2 regions of the Saccharibacillus brassicae genome follow, and region 1 is predicted to be linked to the other one. Evidence: riboswitches for the same ligand, from Rfam matches in the RefSeq annotation. Region 1 holds a riboswitch; the other holds the start of a gene.
What was found. A riboswitch is a leader RNA that binds a small molecule or an ion and turns the genes downstream of it on or off. The one in region 1 is predicted to bind S-adenosylmethionine.

Region 1 (7,757 bases):
GTGCCGCCGTACAGGTCGAGCGAGACGATCAGATGGTCGCCCTGCCCGAACAGCGCAAACACCGTCTGCAGCGCGGCCATGCCGGAACTGCACGCGAAACCGGCGTCGCCCGCTTCCAGCTTGGCCGAAGCTTCTTCCAGCACGCTGCGGGTCGGGTTCTTGGTCCGGGTATAGTCGAAGCCGGTACTCCGGCCGAGCCCCGGATGCCGGTAAGCGGTCGAATGGTAGATCGGGAACGTCACGCCTCCCGTCTGCGGGTCTTCAAGCGAGCCGATCTGCGCAAGCGCGCTTTCGATTTTGAGCTGTCTGTCGTCCTTCATGGTCATTCCTCCTGAATGGATCGTGGATTGAGTGAGTGATTCAGATGCCGGCGCCGTAGTCGCTGAACGATACTTCTTTGGTCAGGTCGACCTGATCGAACGGAGTCTCCTGGTAGACGTAATAGTTGAGCCAGTTCGAGAACAGCAGATTGGCGTGCGCTCTCCAGGAAGACAGCGGCTTGCGGGTCGGATCGTCGTTCGGAAAATAGTTTCTCGGAACCGGGATATCCATCCCTTTGGCGATATCGCGGTCATATTCCCATTTGAGCGACAGCGGATCGTATTCGGAGTGGCCGGTAGCAAAGATCTGCTTGCCGTCGCGGGTCGCGACCAGATAGACGCCCGCTTCTTCGGACTCGGCCAGAATCTCGAGTTCCGGGCTGCGCAAAATATCTTCCCGCTGCACGTCCGTATGGCGCGAGTGGGGCACGAAGAAACATTCGTCGAAGCCGCGCAGCAGCTGCACGTTGGTCTTGTTCATCGTATGCGGGAAGACGCCGAAGCATTTGTCCGCCAGCGGAATTTTGTTCACGCCGAAGTGATGGTACAGGCCGGCCTGCGAAGCCCAACAGATATGCAGCGTCGAAGTGACGTTCTTCTTGGACCACTCGAAGATCTGGCGAATCTCGTCCCAGTAGCTCACCTGTTCGAATTCAAGCTGCTCGACCGGCGCTCCGGTAATGATCATGCCGTCGAAGCGTTTGTGCTTGATTTCGTCGAACGTTTTGTAAAAAGTGTTCAGGTATTCTTCCGACGTGTTCTTGGACGTGTGCGAACTCGGGTACAGCAGCACGACGTCCACCTGCAGCGGCGTGTTGCCGATCAGGCGCAGCAGCTGCGTCTCGGTCGTCTCCTTCGTCGGCATCAGGTTCAAAATCGCGATGCGGAGCGGACGGATATCCTGACTGTACGCCCGGCTCTCGTCCATGACGAAAATATTTTCCTTCAGCAGCACTTCCATGGCGGGCAGATTATCGGGTACTTTAATCGGCACTTTCCATTCACTCCTTTTTACGTTTTGACGTTTGACGTTGAATGTGGACACGGGTGTCGTGCGATCGAGCATTCGGCAGCCGGAAAAGCGTTTTTCGGCACGAAAGTGTACCAAAAAGACCTTTCCGGGCAAGCCGAGAAAGGTCTATATAAAGCTAGCGCCTCTCTCATCTGTCAAGTTACCGGATGCGCGACGCTAAGATCGAGGCTGATCGACTCGTGCCTCGTCTCTGTTCGCACGGCGTGCCGTGACGACAAGGGCTGATCGACTCATGCCTCGTCTCTGTTCGCACGGCGGGCCGTGACGACAAGGGCTGATCGACTCGTGCCTCGTCTGCGTTCGCACGGCGGGCCGTGACGACAAGGGCTGATCGACTCGTGCCTCGTCTCTGTTCGCACGGTAACTTGCAAGAATTAGCACCGTACGACAAAGTCGCCGGTTGCCGGGTTTCATCGGGCTAGTCCCTCCACCTGCTCTTGATAAGATTCCACTGAAATATTCAATTGTCGAATTCCCGACCGTTTCGCCGGGATAACGTTAGATTCAATTATACACATTTTATGCATTCAAGCAAGAAGCGGGCTGTATCGATTTTCTTCATCTACAGTTTCGCCGCGGCGGAGCCGATAACGTAAGCATCCCTTGTCACAAACAAGACCTTGAAAGGCCCTAGGGTGCAGGTTATACTTAACGAGGGTTTTATGAAAACAATTTTGAAAACAAGAGGTGACTTTCAGATGGACGGCGACCCGAGGCCCAAGCGCGAGAGAACGCAGCACGCATCCGACAATCGAAAAAACGGCCGACCGGCGTCAATGCCTCCATGTATGGAAGTTAACTGACCGGCCGCCGCCTTAAGGGCTGAACTGCCGTTCAACCGTTTAAGGCGACGCCCGTTCCGGCGACGGCCTGTTTTTTCCTGCGCTCTCCCGCGAATTCGAGACTATTTCACCAGACGAGCGATCGTCTCATTTCGAAGGAGTTGAACCGCATGAAAATCCGGCATGTCAAATACGGCGTTTTTACGCTGATCGAAAATGAAAACCTGACCGACACGCTCACCCCGCCCGAAGAAGGCTTCTACTGGATCGATGCCGATCTCGACGACGTGACGCTGCTCCAGCTCACGTTCGGCCTGCACGATCTGGCGGTCGAAGATATGCTCGGCGAGGAAGAACAGCGGCCGAAAATCGAAATTTACGAGAACCACTATTTTACCGTCGTCAACAGTATCCGCTTCGACAACGAAGAGATCTTCATGCGCGCGCTGAACATCTTCCTCGGCCGGCATTTTATCATTACGGTGACCCGGCAGAAGATTCACGAACTCCGCACGGTCAAGCCGATCATGTGGGAAGAAGAAGTGCATACGCCGGACCGCTTCATGTATCTGCTGATCGACCGCGTCGTCGACAACTTCTTCGCAGTCGGCGACCGGATCGAAGACCAGATCGAGCAGCTGGAAGAAGATATCCTGATGAATACGAAGCGCACGCATCTCAACGACATCATCGGCCTGCGGGCGGAGATTCTCTGGCTCAAGAAGGTACTGGTGCCGCAGCGCGAAGTCATCAATATTCTGAACAAAAAAGACCTGCGCCTGATCGACGACGAGCTGCAGAAATATTTCAGCGACATTTACGAAAATACGGTCAAAGTGTCCGAAGCTTTCGATACGTATCGCGATCTGATGGGCAACCTTCGCGAAGCGTACCAGTCCAGCATTTCCAACCGCGCGAACGAGATCATGAAGGTGTTCACGGTCATCACGACCATCTTCATGCCGCTGACGGTCGTGACGGGCATCTACGGCATGAACTTCGACCATATGCCGGAGCTGCATTGGACGTACGGCTACCCGATGGTCATCGCGCTCATGGTCGTGCTCGGCTTTACGATGTACCTGCTGTTCCGCAAAAAAGGCTGGCTGTAAGTTCGGCGCCTTCCTGCATCGACCCGTTCCGCATCCCCCCCTATACGCATACAAAAGGGCTGTTCCCGCTTCCGGCATCCGGAGCTTGGAACGGCCCTTTTTGGCGATCCGCGGCGCAGGCGGAAGATTAAGCCTGACGCCTGGCGTCCGAAGCCGGGTTCAACCGGCGTGCGTGCCCCGCTTGCGGCCGGAAGCGGCCGGCGCCGCGGACGGCTTAGGCGCGATCACGACTTCCGGCGCCGATTCCACCACAGCTTCGGCAGACGCTCCCGGCGCAGACTGCCCTGCCGGTTCCGGCGTCATCGCCGCTTCGGCTTCGCGGCGCTCCGCGGCCCGGCGACGAAGCATGCGCAGCATCCGCAGCTGCTCGTACAGAATCTCCAGGCCCGGTTCGCTCGGCGGTTCTTCGCCGTATACTTTCTTCAGGACGGGCTTGAGAAAAGAATCGCCCAGTTCAGCATACGCCTGCATGACGGCTTCGCGCTGCTCCTGCGGCATCAGCTGCAGCTCGTGCTCGATTACGGATTCCAGGTCGTATCCGTTCTTCTCCAGCGATTCCATCATGTCGATCAGCTCGCGCCGATCCAGACCGCTGGCCTCGCTGATCTGCGACAGCGAAGAACCGACCTTGGCGGATTCCAGCAGCAGCCGCGTCGCCCGGACCCGTTCGGCTTCGCGCTTGAACTTGCGCTCTTTGCCTTTGTACGTCCACGCTTCGAATTCTTCTTCGTCCAGGCGCCGCTCCACCCAGTCGAGCGGAAAAGCATGCTTGCGCTCCAATGTCCGCGTATGTTCCAATACCGCTTCGCCGTAACGCTGCACGGTGTTCTCGCCGATCCCCGGCAGCTCGCGCAGCTCTTCCTGAGTCCGCGGCAGGAACGCCGCAATGAGCCGCAGCGCGCGATTGGTCGCGATCAGATACGGCGCCCGGTGCTCTTCGGTCGCCCGAACCCTGCGCCAGGCGGCCAGCCGCTGGTACAATTCTTCGTCGGCGTTCAGTTCGCTGTAGCAGATCAGCCTCTGCGTGAAGCGGCCGCGCTGGCCGGCTTCGAGAAATTCCTGAAACGTATCCCGGATCACCGGCCGATACCCTTCGGCAAGCTTGGCCGCCAGCCGGTGGCGGTACACGGCCAGCATCTCGTTCCAGACCGAGCCTTCGTACCAGATTTCACGCTCCGGCCGCTTTTCCCCCGCGGCGTCTTCTCCGCTCCAACCGCTGATCCACAATCCGTCTTCTTCTTCGATCCAGACCTGGGCCGACTCGGTTTCATGCTCCTTTTCAATTTCCAGCCGCTTCAAAAATACGATCGTCATTTCGTTTCCCTCCGTTGTGTCGCGCGGCGTCGACAAGTTTGCAGCGAAAACGCAAAAAAGCACCCCTCCTACATGGATATGTAAGAGAGGTGCTTCCTCCGCGCTTGTATGCTGTTGCCCCTATCATACTCTCGACACGGAAGAAGAGTCAAGATTCTTTTGACGGCTTTTTGCTGCGTCGACGTCCGGGCCGCTCACCCCTGATTGTCCAATGTCTCCAGCCGCTTTTGGAGCGGTCCCCGCCAGGCGTCGGCCAATTCGCGAACGTCCAGCAGGCTGCGGATCGCTTCGGCATCGTCTTTGCGCTTGTACTTGATCTCGTTCGCGCGCATGACGGTCATGCCGGCCGGATGGCGTTCCAGCAGTTCCATCCGGTCTCCGGCTTGGATCAGCCCTTCGCGGACGACCCGGAAATAAAAGCCGCTGTAGCCCGTCTCCTGCACTTTCTCCGGCAGTTCCGGCACGCCGTAGCGGACCGACAGTTTGAAGCATGGCTGCCTCGGCTGGCTGAGCTGCACGATCGCTTCGCCGATGACGAACGTATCGCCGATACAAAAATCTTCTTCCGCTCCGCCCGCGATCGATAAATTTTCGCCGAAAGCGCCCGGGCCTAGCTTCGGCAGCACGCCGTCTTCCCAGAACGCAAACCGGTCCGTCGAATAGACGCAGACCGCTTTGTCCGGACCGCCGTGATTTTTGAGATCGGCCTGCCCGTCGCCTTCGAAGCCGAGCGTACTCAGATACGCCGCTCCGTCGACCGGTTCTTTGAAGATTCCGGTCTGCACTTCCTTTTTGCCGTTCGGCACGGATCTGGGCAGTCCGACGTTCACTGCCGCGATTACGACTTCCTTCATGTTGAATTCCTCCGTTTCTACTGCATGGCGACCCATTGGCCAAAGACGAGCGTGTTGCTCAGCGGCCGTCCGGCCCCGGTCAGCGTCCGACCGTTCGCGTACAGCGCCGAAGAAGCGCCGCCGTCCAGATTCATCGCCTGCTTGGCACCCATTTTCTGCATGACCTGCGCCCATTGGCTCATCGTCGCGCCGCCGATCGTGGCCAGCAGCACCGAGCCGTCCGGCATGATCGCGATTCCGCTGCGCGCGCCGGAGGCGGTCAGAATCTTGGGATCGTTGAAGCCTTCGCCTGTGGCGTCCAGCGACACTTTGCCGTCCGTGACCAGACGGGGCCCGGCTCCGACCGACGTCACGACGTCGGACCACGGAATTGGACGCTTGGCGGCATTTTCGTAGGAGAGATTCATGTCGACCGCGGACCCGACTTCAAAACGTGCGGCATTGTTCTGTTCGGAGCCGTGATACACCAGCACATACCCGTCCCCCGGAATGGACGTGTTGGCATTCGCCGCTTTTTTGACCACTTTGCCTTTGCGCACCGTAACGGCGGTTCCGCCGCTGAAGCCCACGTTCGTCCCCCGGGCCGAATTATACATAAGCACCACGTTTTGGCCCGTATCCGGCGTACGGTTGACGAAAGTCGCGTACCACCCAAGCGTTCGGCTTTTGCCCGCTTTGTCCGGTCTGCCCGTCACGGTGCCCCGGATGCCGACGCGCAGCGAATCCATCAGCACCGTTCCGTCTTGTTTGAACCCGATGCTCGTTCCGTAATAACCGGTATGCACGATCTTCCCCTGGGCGATCAGCGTGCCATAAGGATCGGCCGGACCTCCGTAAGCGTTGAAAAACGCACCGTTGATCGCCGCCGTCGCCCGGCTCTGCTTGACGATCGAAGCGAAACTCTGCGTCTGCCCGACCCGGCCCTGCGCCAGCCCGAGCGCGGCTTTGGTGCCTTTCGGAATACTCACGGTCTGCACAGCGTACGTCCGCCCCGCGACCGACACCTTCCGCACGCCCGCCTGGATCGCCGCCGCCGCTTCCGTTTGGTTTTCCCCCGCAGCGCCAAATATGCCCGATACGGTCAGCACCCCGGCCAACAGCAGCATGCCCCACTTCTTGCTTTTCCCCATGAACGATATCCTCCCGAACCTTTTTGCGCGGCCGCTTCTTTTGTTGGCTGCTTGTTCTATTTGGCGACGAAGGCCGCTTTTTCCTGCCTGATGGTCGGGAAAGTTGGACAGTGGGACGAAGAGGCGCGCTGCTGCGAAACGCGTCCTCCCCCATCCCTACGCCAAACAAACCCGCCCCTCCATCCGGAGAGCCGGGTTCCCAACCATCAAGACCGCCTCTCCAAACCCCTCAGCCCTTGAACTCGCTCTTGAACTCGCCTTTGAACTCAGTCCTTGAACTCGCCTTTGAACTCAGCCCTTGAACTCGCCCTTCCCCTCCCCCAAAAAAGGAGAGAGGCTGTCCCCGGCGAGCGCAGCAGCAGCGAAGGGTGGAAGAAAGGCTGAGAAGCGACAGCGTTCGCATCTAAAATCCGATTCCCTTCCCCAAGCTGCTTTTTCTTCAATCAGGGGGAATCGGATTTTAGCGGCGATCGAAGCTTCTTCCACCCGGAGCGCCTCCAACGCAAACAGCGCCTCCAGCACAAACAGCGCTCCCAGCTTCCCCAACCTCAGCCGCCTCTCCAACCCCCTCACCCAAATACGTCCGTCCCCATCATCTTGCCCAGACTGCTTATCTCAAGCTCCGCGAACTTCGCCGACACTTTCGCGTCGTCGATCCGGAATTCGCACAGATCGATCGGGCATTCGACCGGCACTTCGCAGTGGATCTCGGCGAGGGAACGGGACATGTGCAGCATATCGAGATCGTTCTCGATCTTGGCGCGGACAGACTTCGTCAGTTTGTCCAGATTGGCGAGGATGCCGTCGATATCGTCGAATTCCTGGACAAGCTTGATCGCCGTTTTTTCGCCGATGCCTTTGACGCCCGGATAATTGTCGCTGGCGTCGCCCATGAGGCCTTTCATGTCGATGATCTGCGAAGGCTTGAGCCCTTTTTCTTCCATCAGGAATTCCGGCGTGTACACTTGATAGTTGCCATAGCCTTTTTTCATAATAATGACTTTGATCCGGTCTTCGGTCAGCTGCAGCATGTCGTTATCGCCCGACAAAATCTGGACGTCCATGTTCTGCTCGCGCGCGCAGCGCTTGGCGATCGTGCCGATACAATCGTCCGCTTCGTAGCCCGGCATGCCGATATTCGGAATGTCCATCGCCGCGACGACATCCTTGACGAGATCGAACTGCGGAATAAGATCGTCGGGCGCGGCGGAG
Region 2 (7,757 bases), 2.7 Mb from region 1:
TTCTTAACCCGGATACATTTCCGGTATAATAAAAGGAAAAGGCATTTCGGCGGCTGCGGGGTTCGCGGCACGGGAATGCCCTCCACTACTTTTCGAATCGGCGGTGAGACTTTTGCAATATAAAGTGTTGAAATGGCTGAGCTACGCATCGTGCATGATCATGCTGCTCGTCTCGTTCAACGGCGTGGTCGTGACGAGAACGGGGTCCGGCCTGGAATGCGGACGCCAATTCCCGCTCTGCCACGGCAAGTTCGTGCCGGGCACCACGATCGGTTCGCTGATCGAGTACACGCACCGGTTGACGGCCGGCATCGCGGGTCTGCTGGCGCTCGCCACGCTCGTGGCGTTTCTGATCTGGGCGCGCAAACGGCGCGATTTTCAAATCTATGCCGCGATCATGGCGTTTTTCGTCATCGTGCAGGCGGTCATGGGCGCGCTGGCTGTCGTCTTCTCGCAGTCGCCGCCGATCATGGCGCTGCATTTCGGATTCGCGCTGATCGCGTTCGCGAGCGCGCTCGTGCTTGCGCTGTCGGTGCGCCGGGCAGGCAGCCTGGAGCGCTACCAGGAGCCGCCCGCCGCGCAGCGGGTCAGCAAGCGCACGCGCAATTTGACCGTGTTCTCGGCAGCGTTCACGTATGCGGTCGTCTATACGGGTGCGCTGGTCAGCCATACCCAACTGGCGAAAATGTCGATCGTGCTGCATATCGCGTCCGCGCTGCTGCTCATTTTCGTACTGATCGTCGGGCATATGGCGGTTCGCAATTACTCGCATATTCCGGACATCCGCAAGCTGGGCATCATCGTCATCGTGCTGATGATCGCGCTGCCGCTCAGTGGCATTCTCAACCTCGTTGCGCTCGGCAGCGAATATTACATGTTCGCTCCGATGCTGCACACGCTTATTACGGACTTCCTGTTCGCGTTCCTGTGCTTCATGAGTATCCGGACCTGGGAATTGAGCCGGATTCCGGCCAGGGAAGAAACGTCGGTGCGCGTCAAGAAAACGGCGCAAGCCTGAGTGCCCGGCAGTCCCCGCGCAGCGGATGAACCGCCCGGCGGGGCAGCCGGCGCAGGAGGCATGCTAATTTGCGCGAAGGCGCGTACGGCCAAGAAGTCTCTGCGGAGGCTTCTTTTTTGTACGCCGGATCTGTCCGCGGCGGCAAGACAAACCGGCGGACCGAAAGCGATGAAAATTTTCATGCGAGACCTTTACAAAACGTGCCAAACTGAATATACTGAGTGAAGGATTTCGGTTCGGTTCTTTTGAATTTCCGTAATCCCCAGCTTTCCAATTAGATATCTCAGATTTTTCTTATCGAGAGAGGCGGAGGGACAGGCCCGATGAAGCCCGGCAACCGATCCTGCAGGCGAACGTCCGAAGAAGACGTGCGGCGCAGGGTGTCATGGTGCTAATTCCTACAGAACGCAAGCCACGGTTCTGGGAGATGAGAAGGTGACTTTCCGCATACGATGCGAGCCCTTTTTGTCTATCAAAAAGGGCTTTTTGATTTATCAAGCCGCGGTATACACGGGTTAGATCCGCAAGCGCGGCCGGCATGGAGAACGGGTGTGCGCCGCGAATACCCGCCGGCTTTAAGGCGACAGCGCGTAACCTAAAGTGGGCAAATCGACACACAAGCGATTTTAGACAGCTAGGAGGACCAGCCGAGTGATCACCATCAAAAATTTGGTTAAGACCTATACCACGAGAGGCAAGACGATGACGGCGTTGAACGGCATCAATCTGGAGATCGCCCAAGGGGAAATCTTCGGCATCATCGGCCATTCCGGAGCCGGCAAGAGCACGCTGATCCGATGTATCAACCGTCTGGAGCAGCCGACGAGCGGTTCGGTCTGGATCGGCGAGACGGACATTACCCGGCTCGGCAAGAGGCAGCTCCAGCGCGAACGCCGCAAGCTCGGCATGATTTTCCAGCATTTCAACCTGCTGTCTTCGGCGACCGTCTACGAGAACGTCGCTTTTCCGCTCAAGCTTGAAGGCAAATCGCGTACGGAGATCAACCGCCGGGTGAACGAGATGCTCGAACTGGTCGGGCTGACCGAACACGCGAGCAAATATCCGGCGCAGCTGTCCGGCGGGCAGAAGCAGCGGGTCGGCATCGCCCGGGCGCTGGCGCCCAACCCGCGCGTGCTGCTGTGCGACGAAGCGACGTCGGCGCTCGATCCCCAGACGACGGATTCCATCCTGCGTCTGCTGCTCGACATCAACCGCAAGCTGGGCTTGACCATCGTGCTTATCACGCACGAGATGCACGTCATCCAGAGTATCTGCGACAAGGTCGCCGTTATCAACGGCGGCATTATCGTGGAGCAGGGGCCGGTTATCGACGTGTTCCTCAAGCCGAGAGAGACGATTACGCAGGAGTTCATCAAGCGCGAATCCGAAGGCGGAGAGATGTTCGAAGAAGCGATCCGGGCCGTGCACGTGCCGTCTTCGCGGACGGTCAAAGTGACGTTTATCGGCGAGTTGACGTATCAATCGACGCTGTCGCAGACGGTGAAGGAGACGGGCGTCGACTTCGCGATTCTGCAGGGCACGATCTCGCGGATCAAGGAAACGCCGTACGGGCAGCTGGTCGTCCGTTTCGAAGGCGACGCCGCGTCGATCGACAACACGCTGCGGCGCCTGACCGAACAAAGGCTTGAAGTGGAGGAACTGCAATGAACGGCAAACTCGATTTTTCGCAAGTCAACTGGGAAGAGTTCGGCAAAGCCACGGTCGAAACGCTCCAGATGCTCGGCTACTCCAGCCTGTTCACGCTGCTTCTCGGCCTTCCGCTCGGCATCGTGCTGTTCCTGTGGGCGCGGTCGTCGTCGTACGTGCTGCGGGTGCTGTACAGCATCCTGTCGGTGATCGTCAACATCCTGCGCTCGGTTCCGTTCATCATCTTGATCATCGCGTTGATTCCGATCACGAAGGAAATCGTCAACACTTCGATCGGCGTACGGGGCATGATTCCGCCGCTCGTCATCGGAGCCGCCCCGTTCTTCGCACGGCTCGTCGAGACCGCGCTGCGCGAAGTGGACCGCGGCGTGATCGAAGCGGCCCAGTCGATGGGCGCTTCCACGTGGCAGGTTGTGTACAAAGTCATCTTGCGCGAATCGCTGCCGGGCCTGATTGCGGGCTTCACCGTCACGGTCATCGCCCTGATCTCGTACACCGCCATGTCGGGGCTGGTCGGAGGCGGCGGCCTCGGCACGCTTGCGGTCAACTACGGCTATTACCGCTACGAGACAGCCGTCATGCTCGTATCGCTCGTGCTGATCGTGCTGATGGTACAGATCATTCAGATGATCGGCGATCGTCTGGTCCTTCATTTTACCCGGAAATAAAACATAAAATAGCGAACAAAAGGGGAGAAACACAATGAAAAAATGGATTCTCGCAGTACTCACGCTTGCGCTCGTCGCTCTGCTGGCCGCATGCGGCAACAGCAGCGGCGGTACCACGGCTTCGACAGGCACGGACGCTGCCGGTTCCGGCGACGCGGCTTCGACCGAAGCGGTCACGCTCAAAGTCGGCGCTTCTCCGGTCCCTCACGCCGTCATTCTGGAACACATCAAGCCTGCGCTGGAAAAAGAAGGCGTGAACCTGGAAATCGTCCAATTCTCGGATTACATCCTGCCGAACACGCAGCTGGCCGAGAAATCGCTTGACGCGAACTTCTTCCAGACCCAATCGTACCTCGACGTGCAAAACGAGAAAAACGGCACGGACCTGGTCAGCGTCGCTTCCGTACACATCGAACCGTTCGCCGGCTATTCCAAAAAAATCAAATCGATCGACGAGTTGGCCGACGGCGCGACCGTAGCCATCCCGAACGATCCGACCAATACGGCACGCGCGCTGCTGCTGCTGCAAAAACAAGGATTGATCAAGCTCAAAGACGGCGCGGACATCACGTCGACCGAGCGCGACGTGACAGAGAACACCAAGAACCTCAAGTTCCTGCCGATCGAAGCCGCAGCGATTCCGCGTCAGCTCGACGAAGTCGACCTGGGCATGATCAACGCCAACTACGCGCTTGAAGCCGACCTGTCCCCGGGCGAAGACGCCCTGTTCAAAGAAGACAGCGACGTACCTTACGCGAACCTGCTCGTTACCCGTCAAGACAACAAAGATTCCGACGCCATCAAGAAATTGATCGCGGCTCTGAACTCGGAAGATACCAAAGCGTTCATTCAAGAAGAATACAAAGGCGAGATCATTCCCGCTTTCTAAGCGCGAACCTCTGAACCGTCGTTCCCGATCTGCCGATTCACACCAAAAGTCCCGGACTCCTGATGGAGAACGGGACTTTTTTTGGTGAGATCCGTTGTTTTTTTAAAAAGACAAACAAAAAGCGCCGAATCCGAAGATTCGACGCTCTCGTTCCATGTTCGCCTAAGCGAAATCTTGTATACGAACCGGGGTCCGTCTTAGAAGACCTGGATAACTTCGTTTACGCCTTCGACTTCTTCGAACAGGGCGCGTTCGATACCGGCTTTCAGCGTAATCGTGGAACTTGGGCAGCTGCCGCAAGCGCCGACGAGCTTCAGCTTCACGATGCCGTCTTCAACGTCAACCAATTCAACGTCTCCGCCATCGCGCTGCAGGAAAGGACGCAGTTTGTCCAGCACGTCCAGAACTTCATCATACATGTCGAGTTGTGTACTTTCACTCATTATGGTCAGCTCCTCTCAAATGTTTGAAGCGTACAGTTGTAACCGCGTAGTCACTTCGGAGAATCATTTTGCAAAAGAATGAAACAATAAATCAAACTTTGCAAAAGTCTCTCTTGTATTATAATATAAATGAATCGAAAATTAAAGAAGCATTCCAAGTTTGCCGTCATGCGGCTGAGAATAAATGAGAATAGGTGAGAAAATGATGATCAGACCGATTATCGAGTTCTGTGCCAGCAATATGCACCACGGCACGCAGGAGCTGTTCGACAAGCTTGAAGCCAATCCCGAATACGATGTCATCGAATACGGCTGTCTCGGCAACTGCGGGCAATGCGATTTCGGCCCGTATGCGATGGTGAACAGCGATGTCGTCGAAGCGGAGACCGTAGAGGCGCTGGAGAAAGCGATCGAAGCGAAGATGAACGAAGAAGATCCTTGGGCGTCTCTGGATCTGGACTAGGACTAGGGTTGAATGGGAGAGAGACGGTTTAAATTCCGCCTGAATTCGAACATTCGAAACTTTTCGACAAAAAAACCGTCCGTAATGTTGACGCTTTCACCGATATGCGATACACTGACAGCAATTCAATAAACCACTAGGCATGTGACTGGTTATGCAGGCAGGACCTAAAACGAACGAATCTCCGGATTTGTGCGTTTTAGGTCCTTTTTTAGTTGAAAAATGGCTGAAACCTTTCATATCGCCTGAAAAAGGAGCATAGATATGGACTACAAACGCACCGCCACCGACGTGCTGAAGCATGTGGGCGGCAAAGAAAACGTGTCTCACTTCGAGCACTGCTCGACGCGGCTGCGCTTTACGCTGATCGACGACAACAAAGCCGACGTTCCGCAGCTCGAAAGCGTCGAAGGCGTGATCGCGGTCAAAATGGCGAGCCAATGCCAGGTCGTCATCGGCAACGAAGTGCTGGAAGTGTACGACAAAGTCGTGGACCTGCTCGGTCCGGGCCATGCCGGCGCTTCGTCCGAAGACGGCGGCATGGCCGCAGGCGGCGACAAACCGGCGGAGAAAAGAAAATGGGGCGCCGTATTCCTCGATTTCCTGACCGGCGTGTTCGGCCCGCTCGTGCCGGCGATTGCCGGCGGCGGCGTGCTCAAGTCGCTTCTGCTGCTGCTGAGCGTCGCCGGCTGGATCGATTCGGACGGGCAGACGTACAAAATCCTGTTCCAGATCGGCGATGCGCCGCTGTACTTCCTGCCGCTGCTCGTCGCGGTGACGACGGCGAACAAGCTGAAGGTCAGTCCGCTCGTCGCGCTGTCCGCGGTCGGCGCGCTGCTGCTGCCGAGCATGGGCGCGATGCTGGCGGAAGGCTCGCAGCTGTTCGGCCTGACGGTGCGCAATATCGCGTACCCGTACCAGGTCTTCCCGGCCATCCTGACCGTGCTGCTGTACGCGCAGATGGAGAAGCTGTTTACCCGCATCTCGCCGAAGGTCATCCGCGTCTTCTTCGTTCCGATGATGGCGCTCGTCATTACCGTGCCGATCTCGCTCCTGCTGCTCGGGCCGCTCGGCTATACGCTGGGCGAAGGCTTCACTTCGATCATCCTGACGCTGTTCGATACGGTGGGCTGGGTCGCCGTCGCGCTGCTGGCCGCCGTGCTGCCGTTCGTCGTCTCGGTCGGCATGCACAAAGCGCTGCTGCCGTACGCGATCGCCACGATGGGATCGGCCGGCAAGGAACTGCTCTATCTGCCGGCTTCGCTGGCGCATAACTCGGCGGAGAGCGGCGCCTGCTTCGCGGTCGCGATCCGCACCAAAGACAGACGGCTGCGCGCAACGGCGATCTCGGCCGGCGTCTCCGCGCTGTTCGGCATTACGGAACCGGCGCTGTACGGCGTCACCCTGCAGCACAAAAAAGTGCTGTGGAGCGTTATGGCCGGCTCGCTCGTGGGCGGCGCTTACGTCGGCATCGTCGCGCTGCAGGCGCTGGTGCTCGTCGGACCGGGACTCGCCAGCTTGTCGATGTTTATCGTCGAAGACCTGCCGGGCAATATCGTGAACGCCATTATCGGCCTGCTGATCGCGCTCGCCGCGTCGTTCGCCGCAGCTCTGCTGCTGTTCAAGGACAGCCCGGCCGAAGCCGCCGCAGCCGCCGAAGCCGTACCGGCTCCAAGCCGCGCGGCCGAGGAGCGGCGTCAATTCGCGGGCAGCCTGCAGGCCGCCGAGATCTTCAAAAGCCCGGCGATCGGCGAGCAAATTCCGCTGTCCGACGTGAACGACGAAGTCTTTTCGACCAAAGCGATGGGGGAAGGTCTGGCGATCGTTCCTTCCGTCGGAGAATTGTACGCCCCGGTCGACGGCAGGATCGAAATGGTGTTCGGCAAAAAGCACGCCATCGCCATGAGCACGACCAACGGCGCGGAGCTGCTGTTCCATGTCGGCATCGATACGGTCCGGCTCAAAGGCAAACATTTCGATCCGCAGGTGCAGGCCGGAGATACAGTCAAAGCCGGCGACCTGCTCATGAAATTCGACTATGCACAAATTGCGGCGGAAGGCTACGACCCGGTCGTGCTGGCCATCGTCACAAGCAAAGACCGTTACCGGGTCGACGTGGCCAACTTGAGAAAAGTCGGTCGTCACGATACGCTGATGACCGTGACCGCGCTGACCGACTAAACCTACTTTTGGGAGGCAACCAATCATGACAACGTACAAAGGATTTCCGAAAAACTTTATGTGGGGCGGCGCTATCGCCGCCAATCAGGCGGAAGGCGCATGGAATGTAGACGGCAAAGGACCTTCGGTCGCCGACGTGGCCAGCTACAAGCCGCATTTGAGCGTGGAAGACTATGCCGGGCACGTGGGTATCTCCACGAAGATGATCGAAGAAGCGATGGCCGATCCGAGCGACCGGGATTATCCGAAACGCCGCGGCATCGATTTTTATCACCGGTACAAGGAAGACCTGGCGTTGTTTGCCGAAATGGGCTTCAAAACGCTGCGCGTCTCGATTGCGTGGAGCCGCATTTTCCCGACCGGCGAAGAAAGCGTGCCGAACGAGAAAGGGCTGCAATTTTACGAGAATCTGTTTACCGAAATGAAA

Region 2: linked by a shared signal. The riboswitch ahead of FFV09_RS06535 (methionine ABC transporter ATP-binding protein) and the one ahead of metA (homoserine O-acetyltransferase MetA) in region 1 are both predicted to bind S-adenosylmethionine.

Annotation. Positions count from the first base shown of each region.
Region 1 is NZ_CP041217.1:4,250,992-4,258,748, reverse strand. Features, by position in the region: gene FFV09_RS17665 (PLP-dependent transferase) at 1-320, opposite strand, end outside; gene metA (homoserine O-acetyltransferase MetA) at 361-1,314, opposite strand; SAM riboswitch class I at 1,694-1,800, opposite strand; gene corA (magnesium/cobalt transporter CorA) at 2,306-3,247, shown strand; gene FFV09_RS17650 (HRDC domain-containing protein) at 3,407-4,561, opposite strand; gene FFV09_RS17645 (MOSC domain-containing protein) at 4,756-5,415, opposite strand; gene FFV09_RS17640 (phosphodiester glycosidase family protein) at 5,433-6,545, opposite strand; gene FFV09_RS17635 (hypothetical protein) at 6,837-7,091, opposite strand; gene FFV09_RS17630 (5'-3' exonuclease) at 7,115-7,757, opposite strand, start outside.
Region 2 is NZ_CP041217.1:1,588,588-1,596,344, reverse strand. Features, by position in the region: gene FFV09_RS06540 (COX15/CtaA family protein) at 113-1,018, shown strand; SAM riboswitch class I at 1,310-1,452, shown strand; gene FFV09_RS06535 (methionine ABC transporter ATP-binding protein) at 1,670-2,686, shown strand; gene FFV09_RS06530 (methionine ABC transporter permease) at 2,683-3,354, shown strand; gene FFV09_RS06525 (MetQ/NlpA family ABC transporter substrate-binding protein) at 3,389-4,243, shown strand; gene FFV09_RS06520 (NifU family protein) at 4,441-4,686, opposite strand; gene FFV09_RS06515 (YuzB family protein) at 4,892-5,149, shown strand; gene FFV09_RS06510 (beta-glucoside-specific PTS transporter subunit IIABC) at 5,414-7,330, shown strand; gene FFV09_RS06505 (glycoside hydrolase family 1 protein) at 7,356-7,757, shown strand, end outside.